DNA from 2 places in the Streptomyces sp. NPDC003247 genome. Region 1 is predicted to be linked to the other one. Evidence: predicted binding sites of a transcription regulator. Region 1 holds the regulator's gene; the other holds the start of a gene.
What was found. Region 1 encodes HrcA, which represses chaperone genes, less so after heat shock. Its sites were predicted from a motif close to TTNGCACTCNGNNNNNCNGAGTGCNAA; they were not measured.
Positions count from the first base shown of each region.

Region 2: groL (chaperonin GroEL) is a predicted target of HrcA. The motif match lies at 3,814-3,840, and genes of this name have one in related genera.

Region 1 is NZ_JBIAPF010000001.1:736,047-743,466, reverse strand. Features, by position in the region: gene ACFYWQ_RS03145 (DUF3097 domain-containing protein) at 1-428, opposite strand, end outside; gene ACFYWQ_RS03140 (MBL fold metallo-hydrolase) at 475-1,206, opposite strand; gene hrcA (heat-inducible transcriptional repressor HrcA) at 1,370-2,386, shown strand; gene dnaJ (molecular chaperone DnaJ) at 2,387-3,523, shown strand; gene ACFYWQ_RS03125 (nitronate monooxygenase) at 3,750-4,838, shown strand; gene ACFYWQ_RS03120 (16S rRNA (uracil(1498)-N(3))-methyltransferase) at 4,835-5,581, shown strand; gene ACFYWQ_RS03115 (hypothetical protein) at 5,921-6,532, shown strand; gene ACFYWQ_RS03110 (S41 family peptidase) at 6,621-7,420, shown strand, end outside.
Region 2 is NZ_JBIAPF010000011.1:139,695-147,114, reverse strand. Features, by position in the region: gene ACFYWQ_RS32320 (NADH:flavin oxidoreductase) at 1-548, opposite strand, end outside; gene ACFYWQ_RS32315 (glycerophosphodiester phosphodiesterase) at 975-1,868, shown strand; gene groL (chaperonin GroEL) at 2,029-3,651, opposite strand; gene ACFYWQ_RS32305 (cold-shock protein) at 4,053-4,256, opposite strand; gene ACFYWQ_RS32300 (MoaD/ThiS family protein) at 4,709-4,984, opposite strand; gene thrC (threonine synthase) at 5,074-6,387, opposite strand; SAM riboswitch class I at 6,406-6,573, opposite strand; gene ACFYWQ_RS32290 (glucosyl-3-phosphoglycerate synthase) at 6,744-7,420, shown strand, end outside.

The DNA of each region.
Region 1 (7,420 bases):
CACACCTTCTCGACCAGCTCGGCGTCGTGCCGGCCCTCGACGTAGATGCGGCCGGCGCGGGCCACCCGGGCACGGGCGCCGGGCACGGCGACCGAACCGGACGCGGTGCGGGTGGGGCGTACGGGCCCGGAGGCGGGCCGCACGAGGGTCACCACCCTGCCCTCCAGCAGGAAGCCCCGCGGCTCCAGCGGGAACACCCGGTGCTTGCCGAAGCGGTCCTCCAGGGTGACCGTGCCCGCCTCGCAGCGGATCACCGCGCCGCAGAAACCGGTGCCGGGCTCCTCCACCACCAGGCCGGGCTCCGCCGCGACCTCGGGGACCGGCTGCTGCTTCTTCCAGGGAGGGGTCAGATCGGCGGAGTACGTACGAGGGCGCGGGCCCGTAGGGCCCTCGTGGGAAGGGCGGTGGCGGGAGACGGGTGGGCGCATTCGGATGACGATAGGAGAAGCCGCGCCCCGAAGTGCCCCCGACGGCTCACGACACGCCGAAACGCGCCGCCAGCTCGTCCCGCTGCCGCCGCACGAACCCCGCGTCCACCACCGCCCCGTGACCGGGCACGTACAGGGCGTCCGCCCCGCCGAGGTCCAGCAGCCGGTCCAGGGCGGCCGGCCAGTGGGACGGCACGGCGTCCGGGCCGGCCTGCGGATCGCCGGACTCCTCGACCAGGTCGCCGCAGAACACCACCTCCGGCGAGCCCGGCACCAGGACCGCCAGATCGTGGGCCGTGTGCCCGGGAGACAGGTTCGCCAGCAGCACCTGCCGGCCACCGCCCAGGTCGAGCGTCCACTCCCCGGAGACCAGGTGGCGGGGGCGTACGAGCGTGTCCACGGCCTCCGCCGCCGCCGTCTCGTCGAGCCCGTTGCGCACCGCGTCCGCCCGGAGCTCCTCGGCCCCGCGCCCCCGCCGGGTCAGCACCGTCTCCGCGCCCACCGCCGCGTACACCTCCGCGCCCGCGAACGCCGCCGCCCCGAAGACGTGGTCGAAGTGGGGATGGGTGAGCGCGAGATGGGTCACACGCCCGCCGGCCAGTTCCTCCGCCCGCATCCGCAGCCGGGCCCCCTCCGCGAGGCTCGACCCCGCGTCGACCACCAGGGCCGCGCCGGCCCCGACGACCAGCCCCGCCGTGCAGTCCCAGCCCGGCAGCCGGCACCGCCCGACCCCGGCCGCGACCCGCTCCCACCCCAGCTCTTCCCAAGTCACCGTCATACCGCGACGCTAGCGGTGACGGCCCGCCCGTGAGAGCCGCCACGGAACCGACCTTGCCGCGGGTGTACCCCACCGCCGTACACTGGGCCGGGGAACGCTGGCACTCGGAAGTGAAGAGTGCCAGGCAGAGCGCCAGGGACGATCGACTGGAGGTGTGCGCGCGATGCTGAGTGAACGAAGGCTCCAGGTACTGCAGGCCATCGTCCAGGACTACGTGGGCACCGAGGAGCCGGTCGGTTCCAAGGCGCTCACCGAGCGGCACAACCTCGGCGTCTCCCCGGCGACGGTCCGCAACGACATGGCGGCCCTGGAGGACGAGGGGTTCATCGCCCAGCCGCACACCAGTGCCGGGCGCATCCCCACCGACAAGGGCTACCGGCTGTTCGTCGACAAGCTGGCCGGCGTCAAGCCGATGACGGCCCCCGAGCGGCGGGCCATCCAGAACTTCCTCGACGGCGCCGTCGACCTCGACGACGTCGTGGCCCGCACGGTACGGCTGCTCGCGCAGCTCACCCGGCAGGTCGCCGTCGTGCAGTACCCGTCCCTGACCCGGTCCACCGTGCGGCACGTGGAACTGCTGTCGCTCGCGCCCGCCCGGCTGATGCTCGTGCTCATCACGGACACCGGCCGGGTCGAGCAGCGGATGGTGGACTGCCCGGCACCGTTCGGCGAGTCCTCGCTGGCGGACCTGCGGGCGCGGCTGAACAGCCGGGTCGCGGGCCGCCGCTTCGCGGACGTGCCGCGGCTGGTGGAGGACCTGCCCGACGCCTTCGAGGCGGAGGACCGCGGCACGGTCTCGACGGTGCTCTCCACCCTGCTGGAGACCCTCGTCGAGGAGAACGAGGAGCGGCTGATGATCGGCGGCACCGCCAATCTCACCCGCTTCGGACATGACTTTCCCCTCACCATCCGGCCCGTCCTGGAGGCCCTGGAGGAGCAGGTCGTGCTCCTCAAACTCCTGGGCGAGGCGGGCGATTCGGGCATGACCGTGCGCATCGGCCACGAGAACGCCTACGAGGGACTCAACTCCACTTCCGTGGTGTCGGTCGGCTACGGTTCGGGCGGCGAGGCAGTCGCCAAGCTCGGCGTGGTCGGACCGACCCGCATGGATTACCCGGGAACGATGGGAGCGGTACGCGCAGTGGCACGGTACGTCGGACAGATCCTGGCGGAGTCGTAAGTGGCCACGGACTACTACGCCGTTCTCGGCGTGCGCCGCGACGCGTCGCAGGAAGAGATCAAGAAGGCCTTCCGGCGGCTCGCACGCGAGCTGCACCCGGACGTCAACCCCGATCCGAAGACCCAGGAGCGGTTCAAGGAGATCAACGCCGCCTACGAGGTGCTCTCGGACCCGCAGAAGAAGCAGGTCTACGACCTCGGCGGCGACCCCCTCTCGCAGGCGGGCGGCGGTGGCGCGGGCGGCTTCGGCGCCGGCGGCTTCGGCAACTTCTCCGACATCATGGACGCGTTCTTCGGCACGGCGTCCCAGCGCGGCCCGCGCTCGCGCACCCGCCGGGGCCAGGACGCGATGATCCGGCTGGAGGTCGAACTCGACGAGGCGGCCTTCGGCACGACCAAGGACATCCAGGTCGACACGGCCATCGTCTGCTCCACCTGCAGCGGCGAGGGCGCCGCGCCGGGCACCACCGCCCAGACGTGCGACATGTGCCGCGGACGCGGTGAGGTGTCGCAGGTGACGCGGTCCTTCCTGGGCCAGGTCATGACCTCGCGCCCCTGCCCGCAGTGCCAGGGCTTCGGCACCGTGGTCCCCACGCCCTGCCCGGAGTGCGCCGGCGACGGACGCGTCCGGTCGCGGCGCACCCTCACGGTCAAGATCCCGGCCGGTGTCGACAACGGCACCCGCATCCAGCTCGCCGGCGAGGGCGAGGTCGGCCCGGGCGGCGGACCCGCCGGTGACCTGTACGTCGAGATCCACGAGCTGCCGCACCACACCTTCCAGCGGCGCGGCGACGACCTGCACTGCACGGTGACGATCCCGATGACCGCGGCGGCCCTCGGCACCAAGGTGCCGCTGGAGACGCTGGACGGCCTGGAGGAGGTCGACATCCGGCCCGGCACCCAGTCCGGCCAGTCGATCCCGCTGCACGGGCGCGGCGTCACGCATCTGCGCGGCGGCGGCCGCGGGGACCTCATCGTGCACGTCGAGGTGCAGACGCCGACGAAGCTGGACCCGGAGCAGGAGCGGCTGCTGCGCGAGCTGTCCAAGCTGCGGGGGGAGGAGCGGCCGCAGGGGCAGTTCCAGCCGGGGCAGCAGGGGCTGTTCTCGCGGCTGAAGGACGCGTTCAACGGGCGGTGACGGCGTTCAACGGGCGGTGACGGGTGGTGGGCGTCGGGGGTGTTCCGCCCCCGCCGCCCCTTCCCTCCCCCATCGTCTCCGGGGGCTCTGCCCCCGGGCCCCCGTTTCGGCCCTGGACGGGCCTCGTCCTCAAGCGCCGGACGGGCTGACTGTGCGGCCCCTGCTGAAGAGGTGCCGTGGGGAAGGCCGATTCGGACTTGTCCGGGGGACGTGACAACATGCCGTCATGTCCTCCGCACTGACCGATCTCTTCCCGTACCCGATCGTGCAGGCGCCCATGGCGGGCGGCGTCTCCGTTCCGCAGCTCGCCGCCGCCGTGTCCGAGGCCGGCGGGCTCGGGTTCCTGGCCGCCGGGTACAAGACCGCCGACGGCATGTACCAGGAGATCAAGCAGATGCGGGGGCTGACCGCCCGCCCCTTCGGCATGAACGTCTTCATGCCGCAGCCCCCCTACGCGGAGACCGGCGCCGTCGAGGTCTACGCCCACCAGCTGGCCGGCGAGTCCTCCTGGTACGCGACGGAACTGGGCGACCCGGACAGCGGCCGGGACGACGGCTACGACGCGAAGATCGCGGTGCTGCTGGACAACCCGGTGCCGGTGGTGTCGTTCCACTTCGGCGTGCCCACCCCGGAGGTGCTGGCCTCGCTGCGCCGCGCCGGAACGTTCACGCTGGTCACCGCGACCACCGCCGAGGAGGCCGTGGCCGTGGAACGGGCGGGCGCGGACGCGGTGATCGTGCAGGGCGTGGAGGCCGGCGGCCATCAGGGCACCCACCGCGACGCCCCGGAGAACGACGGCTCCGGCATCGGTCTGCTGTCCCTGACCGCCCAGGTCCGCGAGGCCGTGCGGCTGCCGCTGGTGGCGGCCGGCGGCATCATGCGGGGCAGCCAGATCGCCGCGGTCCTCGCGGCCGGCGCGAGCGCCGCCCAGCTGGGCACGGCCTTCCTCGCCACCCCCGAGTCCGGCGCCGCCGCCGTGCACAAGCAGGCGCTGACGAACCCCCTGTTCGTCCGCACCGCGCTGACCCGCGCCTTCTCCGGCCGCCCGGCCCGCGGTCTGGTCAACCGCTTCCTGCGCGAGCACGGCCCGTACGCGCCCGCCGCCTACCCGGAGGTCCACCACCTCACGTCGCCGCTGCGCAAGGCGGCCGCCAAGGCGGGCGACGCGCAGGGCATGGCACTGTGGGCGGGGCAGGGCCACCGCATGGCCCGCGAACTGCCCGCCGGGCAGCTGGTGGAGGTGCTGGCGGCCGAACTGGACGCGGCACGCGCGGCGATGGCGGCCGGCGCGGCCGACGGGAGCGGCGGACGATGACCGCGCCCGTCTTCGTCGTCGAGGAACTGCCGCCCGCACCGGCCGAGTTCGTCCTGGACGGGCCCGAGGGCCGGCACGCCGTGTCGGTGAAGCGGCTGCGGCCCGGCGAGGAGGTCGTCCTCACCGACGGGGCCGGCCGCTGGGCGCACGGCGAGGTCCTCGCCGCCGAGGGCAAGGACCGGCTGACGGTCGGTCTGACCGAGGTGGCGGAGGAGCCGCCCCAGTCGCCGCGGATCACCGTCGTGCAGGCACTGCCCAAGGGCGACCGGGGCGAACTGGCCGTCGAGACGATGACCGAGACCGGCGTCGACGCGATCGTGCCGTGGGCGGCCTCCCGCTGCATCACGCAGTGGAAGGGCGAACGCGGGCTGAAGGCGCTCGCCAAGTGGCGGGCCACCGCGCGCGAGGCCGGCAAGCAGTCCCGCCGGGTCCGCTTCCCCGAGGTCGCCGACGCGGCGACCACCCGGCAGGTCGCGGACCTTCTGGCGCGGGCCGACTTCGCCGCCGTGCTCCACGAGGACCGCGACTACCGCAGCGCGCCCCTGGCCACCGTCCCGCTCCCCGCCGAGGGCGAGATCGTCCTCGTCGTGGGCCCCGAAGGGGGCGTCTCCCCGGACGAGCTGGCACTCTTCGAGGAGGCCGGCGCGCAGGCGTACCGGCTGGGGCGGAGCGTGCTGCGGACGTCGACCGCCGGTACGGCCGCCGCCGCCCTGGTCCTGGGCCGGACCGGCCGCTGGTCCTGACGCACGGCAACGTTCCGGCGGGCCGCGCCCGTCCCGACGGACGGCGCCCGTCCCGACGGACGGCGCCGGTGCCGGTGGACGGCGCTCGTCCTGACCGACGCCGCTCGTCCTGACCGACGCCGCTCGTCCTGACCGACGGCGCTCGTCCTGACCGACGGCGCTCGTCCCGACCGACGCCGCTTGTCCGGCCCGCGCCGCTCGTCCGCCCCCGCGCCGTCCGCCCGGTCGGCGAGGGGGCGGACGCGGCGGGTGGAGCTCGTGGGAGCACGGTAGGGGGCGGGTGACGAGTGGCGGTATGTGCCCTACCGCGGCCGCCGTGACGGTGGCAGGCTGCCCCGCATGGGGGTTTCCGGACGGATCCGGCTCCGGCCGCACGGCCTGCCGTACACACGGGGGCAGGGCAGGCCGTACCGGCTGCGCGCGGTGGCCGTCGCGGGGCTCGCGGTCGTGGCCGTGGGCGGGGTCGCGGCGTGCGAGCCGGGCGGACTGAGCGCCACGAGCGTGGCGTACACGACCGACGAGACGGCGACGGCCGAGATCGAACGGCGGGACGTGGACGTGCGGTGGCTGACGTGCACCGGCGAGTACGGCGACGGCGGGACGGGCGGCTCCGGTGCGGAGACCGCCACCTCCGTCGCCTCCGTCGACTGTGAGGGCGAGACCGGCGACGGGCGGGACATCACGGTCGACGGGCAGGTCACGCGCGCGGTCGACGGCTCCTGCGTGCGCGGGGACCTTCGGGCGGTCGTGGGGGACAAGCAGCTGTTCCGGGTCGCCGGGCTCGGCGACTGCGCCTCCGCGACGCCCTCGCCCGTCGCCCCGCCGGCCTCGGCGCAGCCCACGCGGCCCGCACAGCCCGCGGAGCCGGGGCGGCCGACGGTCACCGTGACCGTCACGCGCACCCTCTGGTGCCAGGACGGCACCGACTGCGGCCCCGCGCAGGAGAAGTGACGCGACGACGGGTCGCGCGGGGGCGTGAGCGGCGCGGGAACGATCCGTACCCCTGTCGGCGGCACCCGCCCTTGCCTAGAGTGATCGGGTGACACAGTCCGCGACGCCTGCTGCGTACTTCCGTTTCCCGCACCTGCACGGCGAGTCGGTGGCCTTCACCGCCGAGGACGACGTGTGGCTCGCGCCCCTCGACGGCGGCCGCGCCTGGCGCGTCAGCGCCGACAACGTGCCGGTCTCCCTGCCCCGCATCTCGCCCGACGGCACCACCGTCGCCTGGACCTCCACCCGCGACGGCGCCCCCGAGGTGCACGTCGCGCCGGTGGACGGCGGCCCCGCCACCCGGCTGACGTACTGGGGGAGTTGGCGCACCCAGGTGCGCGGCTGGACCCCCGACGGCCAGGTCCTGGTGCTCAGTTCCCACGACCAGGCGAGCACGCGCCGCACCTGGGCGCGCGCCGTCCCGCTCGACGGCGGACCGGCGGCCACCCTGCCGTACGGGCCCGTCGGCGCCGTCGCCCACGGCCCGCGCACCGTGCTGCTGACCGTGTCCATGGGCCGCGAGGCCGCCCACTGGAAGCGCTACCGGGGCGGTACGGCGGGCAGGTTGTGGATCGAGCGGGACGCCCACGACGGGGAGGGCGCCGGCGAGTTCGTACGGCTGCACGACGACCTCGACGGGAACATCGAGGACCCGGTGTGGGTGGGGACGGGGGGCGACCCGCTCGAAGGAAGCCCGGAGTCGGGGAGGATCGCGTTCCTCTCCGACCACGAGGGCACCGGGGCGCTGTACTCCTCCCTCGCCGACGGATCGGACCTGCGGCGGCACACCCCTCTCGACGGCTTCTACGCCCGGCACGCCGCCGGTGACGGCCGGCGCGTCGTCTACGT
Region 2 (7,420 bases), on a different contig from region 1:
CCGTGGGCGCCGTGGATCTCCACACCGTCGAAGCCGATGCGCTCGGCCGCCGCGGCCGACTCGGCGAACGCGCCGATGACGTCGTCCAGGTCGCGCTGGGTCATCGCCTCGCCGGTGCCCTCGGTGCCGTCGACACGGAGGCCGGAGGGGCCGACGGCCGGGGCGTCCGCGAAGGGCGGCCGGCCCTGCTCGCGCACCATGCCGATGTGCCACAGCTGCGGCACGATCGTCCCGCCGGCCGCGTGCACGGCCTCGGCGACCCTCGCCCAGCCCGCGAGCTGCTCCTCACCGTGGAACCGCGGCACCCGGTCGCTCTGCCCGGCCGACGGGTGACCGACGTACGTCCCCTCGGTCACGATCAGCCCCACGCCGGCGCCCGCGCGGCGCGCGTAGTACGACACGACGTCGTCGCCGGGAACGCCGTCCGGGGAGAACATGCGGGTCATGGGCGCCATCGCGATCCGGTTCGGGACGGTCAGGCCGCCCAGCGAGACCGGACGGGAGAGGATCTCGGCGGCACGGGAGGCGGCGGAAGCGGTGACGGTCACGTAGGGGCTCCTAGGGTCTGTCGTTCGGATCACGCGTGAGCTCACAGGGCACCGTCGGATCCCTGCGACCTGATCCGAACGACAGACCCTAGGCGCGGGGACCGATCGGTATGTGCACATGCATCGAGTACCTGCGAGCACGTCAACCCGCTCCGGCCCGCCCGGCATTCCGCGTCCGGCCGGCCCGCCCTGTGATCCCGCCCACGCCCGACCGCGCGACCGCCCGACCGCCCGACCACGCCCACCCCCTCACCCCAGCTCCCCGCCGCCCCTCGAAACCCCCTCCCGTTTCCCGACATTTCATCGTCAATTCGCCTTCCGTTACGGGATGTTCCCGGCTCTCCTCACGTGGAGCAGCACCGCTGGGCACCTCGTCGCCGACCGGCCCAGGCTCGTGGTGGAACCCGATCCGAAAGGCCATCACCCATGCCCGTACACGGTTTCGCCCTGACGTCCGCCGCCCTCGCCCTGTCCTCCGTGTCCCTCCTCGCGCCCTCCCCGCACTCCGCGCCCGCCGCCGCGGCACAGGCCACGCCCCTGATCATCGGCCACCGCGGCGCGGCCGGCCTCGCCCCGGAGAACACCCTGGAAGCCATCGACCGGGCCGACCGGGCGGGCGTGGACTGGGTCGAAGTGGACATCCAGCGCAGCAAGGACGGCGTGCTGGTCGTCATGCACGACCAGGACCTCGTCCGCACCACCGACGTCCGCACGGTCTTCCCCCACCGCTCCCCCTGGAAGGTGGGTGACTTCACCATGGCGGAACTGGGCAGGCTCCGCGCGGGGGCCTCACCCCAGTGGAAGGGGACCGCGTACGCGTCGGCCCGTATCCCCACCCTCGGCCAGGTGCTCGACCGGCTCGACCGCAACGGCCAGGGGCTGCTGCTGGAGGTGAAGTGGCCGGGGAACTTCCCCGGCGTCACCCGGGACATCCTGAAGGTCCTCGAACGGAAGGGCTGGCTGGACGCCCACCACGTCGACAACCGCCTCTACGTGATCAGTTTCCTGGCCGGCGCCCTGAAGGAGGTCCGCGCCAGGCGTCCCGACATCAGGCTGGGCATCTGCGACGAGACCCCGTCGTCCGGCGAACTGGCGGCGTACGCGACGTTCGTGGACGTCATCAACCCGGACCACCGGGCCCTCACCCAGGGCTATGTGCGCAAGGCGCAGGCACTGAAGGGCCCGCACGGCCGGCCGCTGAAGGTGTGGCCGTGGACGGTGAACACCGCCGGGCCGGCCCGCCTCCTGCGCGACTGGCACGCGGACGGCATCACCACCGACGTCCCCGACACGATCGGGAAGGCGCTGGGGCAGGACTGACGGGGGATCACCCACCGCCCCCGGCGAGCAAGGTAGGCACGGCGGGCAAGGTAGGCACGGCGGGCCCGTCCCCCGCCCGGGAACGCCCGAGGGCGGCACCCCCTGTCGGAACAGGGGATGCCGCCCTCGGTACCGCGGACGGGTCCGATCCTCGGGAGGATCAGAAGTCCATGTCACCGCCCGGCATGCCGCCGCCGGCCGGGGCAGCGGCCTTCTCCGGCTTGTCGGCGATGACGGCCTCGGTGGTGAGGAACAGCGCGGCGATCGACGCGGCGTTCTGCAGCGCGGAGCGCGTCACCTTCGCCGGGTCGATGATGCCCTCGGCGACCAGGTCGACGTACTCGCCGGTCGCGGCGTTCAGGCCGTGGCCCGGGGTCAGGTTGCGCACCTTCTCCACCACGACGCCGCCCTCGAGGCCGGCGTTGACCGCGATCTGCTTCAGCGGGGCCTCGAGCGCCAGCTTGACGGCGGCGGCACCGGTGGCCTCGTCGCCCTCGAGCTCCAGCTTCTCGAAGACCTGGGAGGCCTGGAGCAGGGCCACGCCACCACCGGCGACGATGCCCTCCTCGACGGCCGCCTTCGCGTTGCGGACGGCGTCCTCGATGCGGTGCTTGCGCTCCTTGAGCTCGACCTCGGTGGCGGCACCGGCCTTGATGACGGCCACGCCGCCCGCGAGCTTGGCCAGGCGCTCCTGGAGCTTCTCGCGGTCGTAGTCGGAGTCGCTGTTCTCGATCTCGGCGCGGATCTGGTTCACGCGGCCCGCGACCTGCTCGGAGGAGCCGGCGCCGTCGACGATGGTGGTCTCGTCCTTGGTGATGACGACCTTGCGGGCCTTGCCCAGCAGGTCGACGGTCGTGTTCTCGAGCTTGAGACCGACCTCCTCGGAGATGACCTCGCCGCCGGTGAGGATGGCGATGTCGTTCAGCATCGCCTTGCGGCGGTCGCCGAAGCCCGGGGCCTTGACCGCGACGGACTTGAAGGTGCCGCGGATCTTGTTGACGACCAGGGTCGACAGGGCCTCGCCCTCGACGTCCTCGGCGATGATCAGCAGCGGCTTGCCCGACTGCATGACCTTCTCCAGGAGCGGGAGCAGGTCCTTGACGTTCGCGATCTTGGAGTTCGCGATCAGGATGTACGGGTCGTCGAGGACGGCCTCCATACGCTCCATGTCGGTGGCGAAGTACGCCGAGATGTAGCCCTTGTCGAAGCGCATACCCTCGGTGAGCTCCAGCTCCAGACCGAAGGTCTGGGACTCCTCGACGGTGATGACGCCTTCCTTGCCGACCTTGTCCATGGCCTCGGCGATGAGCTCGCCGATCTGGGTGTCGGCGGCGGAGATGGAGGCCGTGGAGGCGATCTGCTCCTTGGTCTCGACGTCCTTCGCCTGCTCCAGCAGGGCGGCGGAGACGGCCTCGACGGCCTTCTCGATACCGCGCTTCAGGGCCATCGGGTTGGCACCGGCGGCGACGTTGCGCAGACCCTCCTTGACCAGGGCCTGGGCGAGAACGGTCGCGGTGGTCGTACCGTCACCGGCGACGTCGTCCGTCTTCTTGGCGACTTCCTTGACCAGCTCGGCGCCGATCTTCTCGTACGGGTCCTCGAGCTCGATCTCCTTGGCGATGGAGACACCGTCGTTGGTGATCGTGGGCGCGCCCCACTTCTTCTCGAGGACGACGTTGCGGCCCTTGGGGCCGAGCGTCACCTTCACGGCGTCCGCGAGCTGGTTCATGCCGCGCTCGAGGCCGCGCCGCGCCTCCTCGTCGAACGCGATGATCTTGGCCATGTGAAGTGGTCCCTCCAGGACTGGGGGTGATTCCTTCGGACCGCGCCCGCGCCCGCGACGGACGGCTCGCCTGCCTCGTGGTTCCTTCCCCACCCGGCCTGCGGGCCTCACCGACCCGGTCCTTCGTTGTCACTCTCACCTTCAGAGTGCTAACGCCAATGATTAGCACTCGGGCATGCCGAGTGCAAGCGCCTCGGGGGGATCGGCCCCGGGGCGAACCGGACGAAGGCGCCTGCACCGCCCCGGCGGCGCGGGCTCCCGGGGGCCCGGAGCATCCCGCCGTCCCGGGCCACCAAAGGCCCCCGGGGTGCCCCGGCGCGGCGCGGGCGGCGCCGGGCAGCACGAAGGGCCCGCGCCCCCGTCGGGGTGCGGGCCCTTCGCTGGAAAACGTTGAAAATCGTTCAGGCGGTGACGCGAACCATGTCGGCCTGCGGGCCCTTCTGACCCTGCGAGATCTCGAACTCGACCCGCTGGCCCTCTTCCAGGGTGCGGTAGCCGTCCATCTGAATCGCGCTGTAGTGGACGAAGACGTCCGCACCACCGTCGACCGCGATGAAGCCGTACCCCTTCTCCGCGTTGAACCACTTGACGGTGCCCTGAGCCATGCCTAACTCCCCTATTACTGGCCCTTGCACAGATCCACACTTCGCGGATCCGGGTCAGACCTCACCCCCCAGTTGATTGGAGGCGTGCGCCGGAACGCGTCGACCGCGGCTGAATGTATCTGTCCCACTGCCGTCTGCAACAGGTCAATCGGACGAGAATTCTGGACGTCGACGGTCCGGAATATGGTGAGAATTCTCCCGAATTCAGGGCAATTCGGGCCACATAAAGGGAACAGAAGGCGCAAAAGACCTGCACACTTTGGCTACTTCTCACCGCATGTGAAGTCCGGGCTCATATGCGTTCGGCATGCGATGGGCAGCGCGTTCCCCAACTGTACCGTGCTCAACCACATTGAATTGCCTCCTCCGCTTCTCTTACGGAGGAGGCAATTCGATGAACTCTGGGTAATCGGTGTTACCGAGGGTTACTACCGGTGGGTACGGAGTGGGTGTCAGCCGCCGGCGACGGCCGGGATGATCGAGACGCCGGCGCCGTCCGGGGTCGCCGTCTCCAGCCCCTGCTCGAACCGCACGTCGTCGTCGTTGACGTACACGTTGACGAACCGGCGCAGCTTGCCCTGGTCGTCCAGGACGCGCGCGGCGATACCGGTGTGGTTCTTCTCCAGGTCGGCGATGACCTCGGCGAGGTTCGCGCCCTCGGCGGCGACCTCGGCCTGACCGCCCGTGTAGGTGCGCAGGATGGTGGGGATGCGGACGGTGACGCTCACGGTGTTTCCTCCGGACGGGTAGGCGCCCTGCGGGGCGCGGGGAACTGCGCGACCAGCCCCCGCGGCCCGCAGACGAACAACGGCCTCTCTCAGGCGAGACCGGCCTCGTGGAACGACTCGAGGTTCGGGCGGATGGTGGCCGTCAGCCCGGTCCCGGCGACCGCGTCCAGCGTCTTGAGGCCGTCTCCGGTGTTGAGCACGACGGTCGTCAGCGTCGGGTCCAGCAGACCGGCCTCGATCAGCTTCTTGGTGACGCCGACCGTCACACCGCCCGCCGTCTCGGCGAAGACGCCCTCGGTCCGCGCCAGCAGCTTGATCGCGTCGACCACCTGCTCGTCGTTCACGTCCTCCACCGCACCGCCCGTGCGGCGCGCGATGTCGAGGACGTAGGGGCCGTCGGCCGGGTTGCCGATGGCGAGTGACTTGGCGATGGTGTTCGGCTTCTGCGGGCGGACCACGTCGTGGCCGGCCTTGAAGGCCACGGACACCGGGGAGCAGCCCTCGGCCTGCGCACCGAAGATCTTGTACGGCCGGTCCTCGACCAGACCGAGCTTGATCAGCTCCTGGAGCCCCTTGTCGATCTTCGTGAGCTGCGAGCCGGAGGCGATCGGCACCACGATCTGGTCCGGGAGCCGCCAGCCGAGCTGCTCGCAGATCTCGTACGCGAGCGTCTTGGAGCCCTCGGCGTAGTAGGGCCGCAGGTTGACGTTGACGAAGCCCCAGCCCTCGCCCGCCGGGTCGCCGATGAGCTCGGAGCAGAAGCGGTTGACGTCGTCGTAGTTGCCCTCGATGCCGACGAGTTCGCCGCCGTAGACCGCGGCCATGACGACCTTGCCCTGCTCCAGGTCGTGCGGGATGAACACGCAGGAGCGGAAGCCGGCGCGGGCGGCCGCGGCGCCGACGGCGCCGGCCAGGTTGCCGGTGGAGGAGCAGGAGAGGGTGGTGAAGCCGAAGGCGCGGGCGGCCTCCAGGGCCTGGGCGACGACGCGGTCCTTGAAGGAGTGCGTCGGGTTGCCGGAGTCGTCCTTGACGAAGAGCTTCCCGGCCTCGACGCCCAGCTCACGCGCCAGGTTGTCGGCCTGGACGAGCTTGGTCCAGCCGGGGTTGATGTTCGGCTTGTCCGCCACGTCGGCCGGGACGGGCAGCAGCGGGGCGTAGCGCCAGATGTTCGCGGGGCCCGCCTCGATGCGCTTGCGGAGTTCCTCCGGGTCGTATCCGGAGAAGTCGTAGGCGATCTCGAGCGGGCCGAAACACTCCTCGCAGGCGAAGACCGGGCCGAGCGGCACGCGGTGACCGCACTCGCGACAGGAGAGCGCCGCGGCCGGACCGAGGTCGACGGAGGGGGTGGTGCCGGAGGGGGCGGTGACGGAGGGGGTGGTGCTTGCAACTGTCTGCGCAGCCATGTGAGGCGAGGCCCTTTCTCCTCATCTTCCCCACGACGCATCTCGCCGTGAGACGGAATTGGCACCTTCCCGAGCCGGGAGCCTCGCGGGGATCGTCGACTGCCTGTGGCAGCGATCCGTACGAGACCGGCTGGAGGGTTGCCGGGGCTTCATCGGGCCGTGTCCCTCTGCCCCTCTGGATGAGCGGTATGTGGTTGTGAGCGCGGGCGACCCCGGACATGCGATGGTCATCCGCGTTGTTCAAGACTGTAACCGAAGGCCAGGACAGTTGAGTGAGACCGTCCGAACCGCGAGATGGATCACACTGTCACCTCGCGTGTACCTGGTGTGATCACGACAGTGAGGAGCCGCAGACCGTGCTGGAAGAAGTCGAGCGCTGGCTGGCCGCCCGCTCCTGGTCCGTGACCGATCGCCCGCTGCACCGGATCCTGGCCGCCAAGCGCGCCTCGGGCCAGACGGTGTCCGTCGTGCTGCCCGCGCTGAACGAGGAGGAGACGGTCGGCGACATCGTCTCCGTCGTCCGCCACGACCTCATGCACCAGGTCCCGCTGGTCGACGAGATCGTCGTCGTCGACTCGGGATCGACCGACCGCACCTCCGAGGTGGCCGCGGCGGCCGGGGCCCGGGTCGTCCACCGGGACACGATCCTGCCCCGTCTCCCGGCCGTGCCCGGCAAGGGCGAGGTCCTGTGGCGCTCGCTGCTGGTCACCACCGGGGACATCGTCTGTTTCGTCGACGCCGACCTGAAGGAGTTCTCCTCCGACTTCGTCTCGGGCATCGTGGGCCCGCTGCTCACCGATCCGGGCGTCGACCTGGTCAAGGCCATGTACGACCGCCCGCTGGCCGGCGGCGCCGGCCAGGGCGGCCGGGTGACGGAGCTGATGGCCCGCCCGCTGCTCAACATGCACTGGCCGCAGCTCGCGGGGTTCGTGCAGCCGCTGGGCGGCGAGTACGCGGCCCGCCGCCGCCTGCTGGAGCAGCTGCCCTTCCCCGTCGGGTACGGCGTGGAGCTGGGCATGCTGGTCGACGCCCT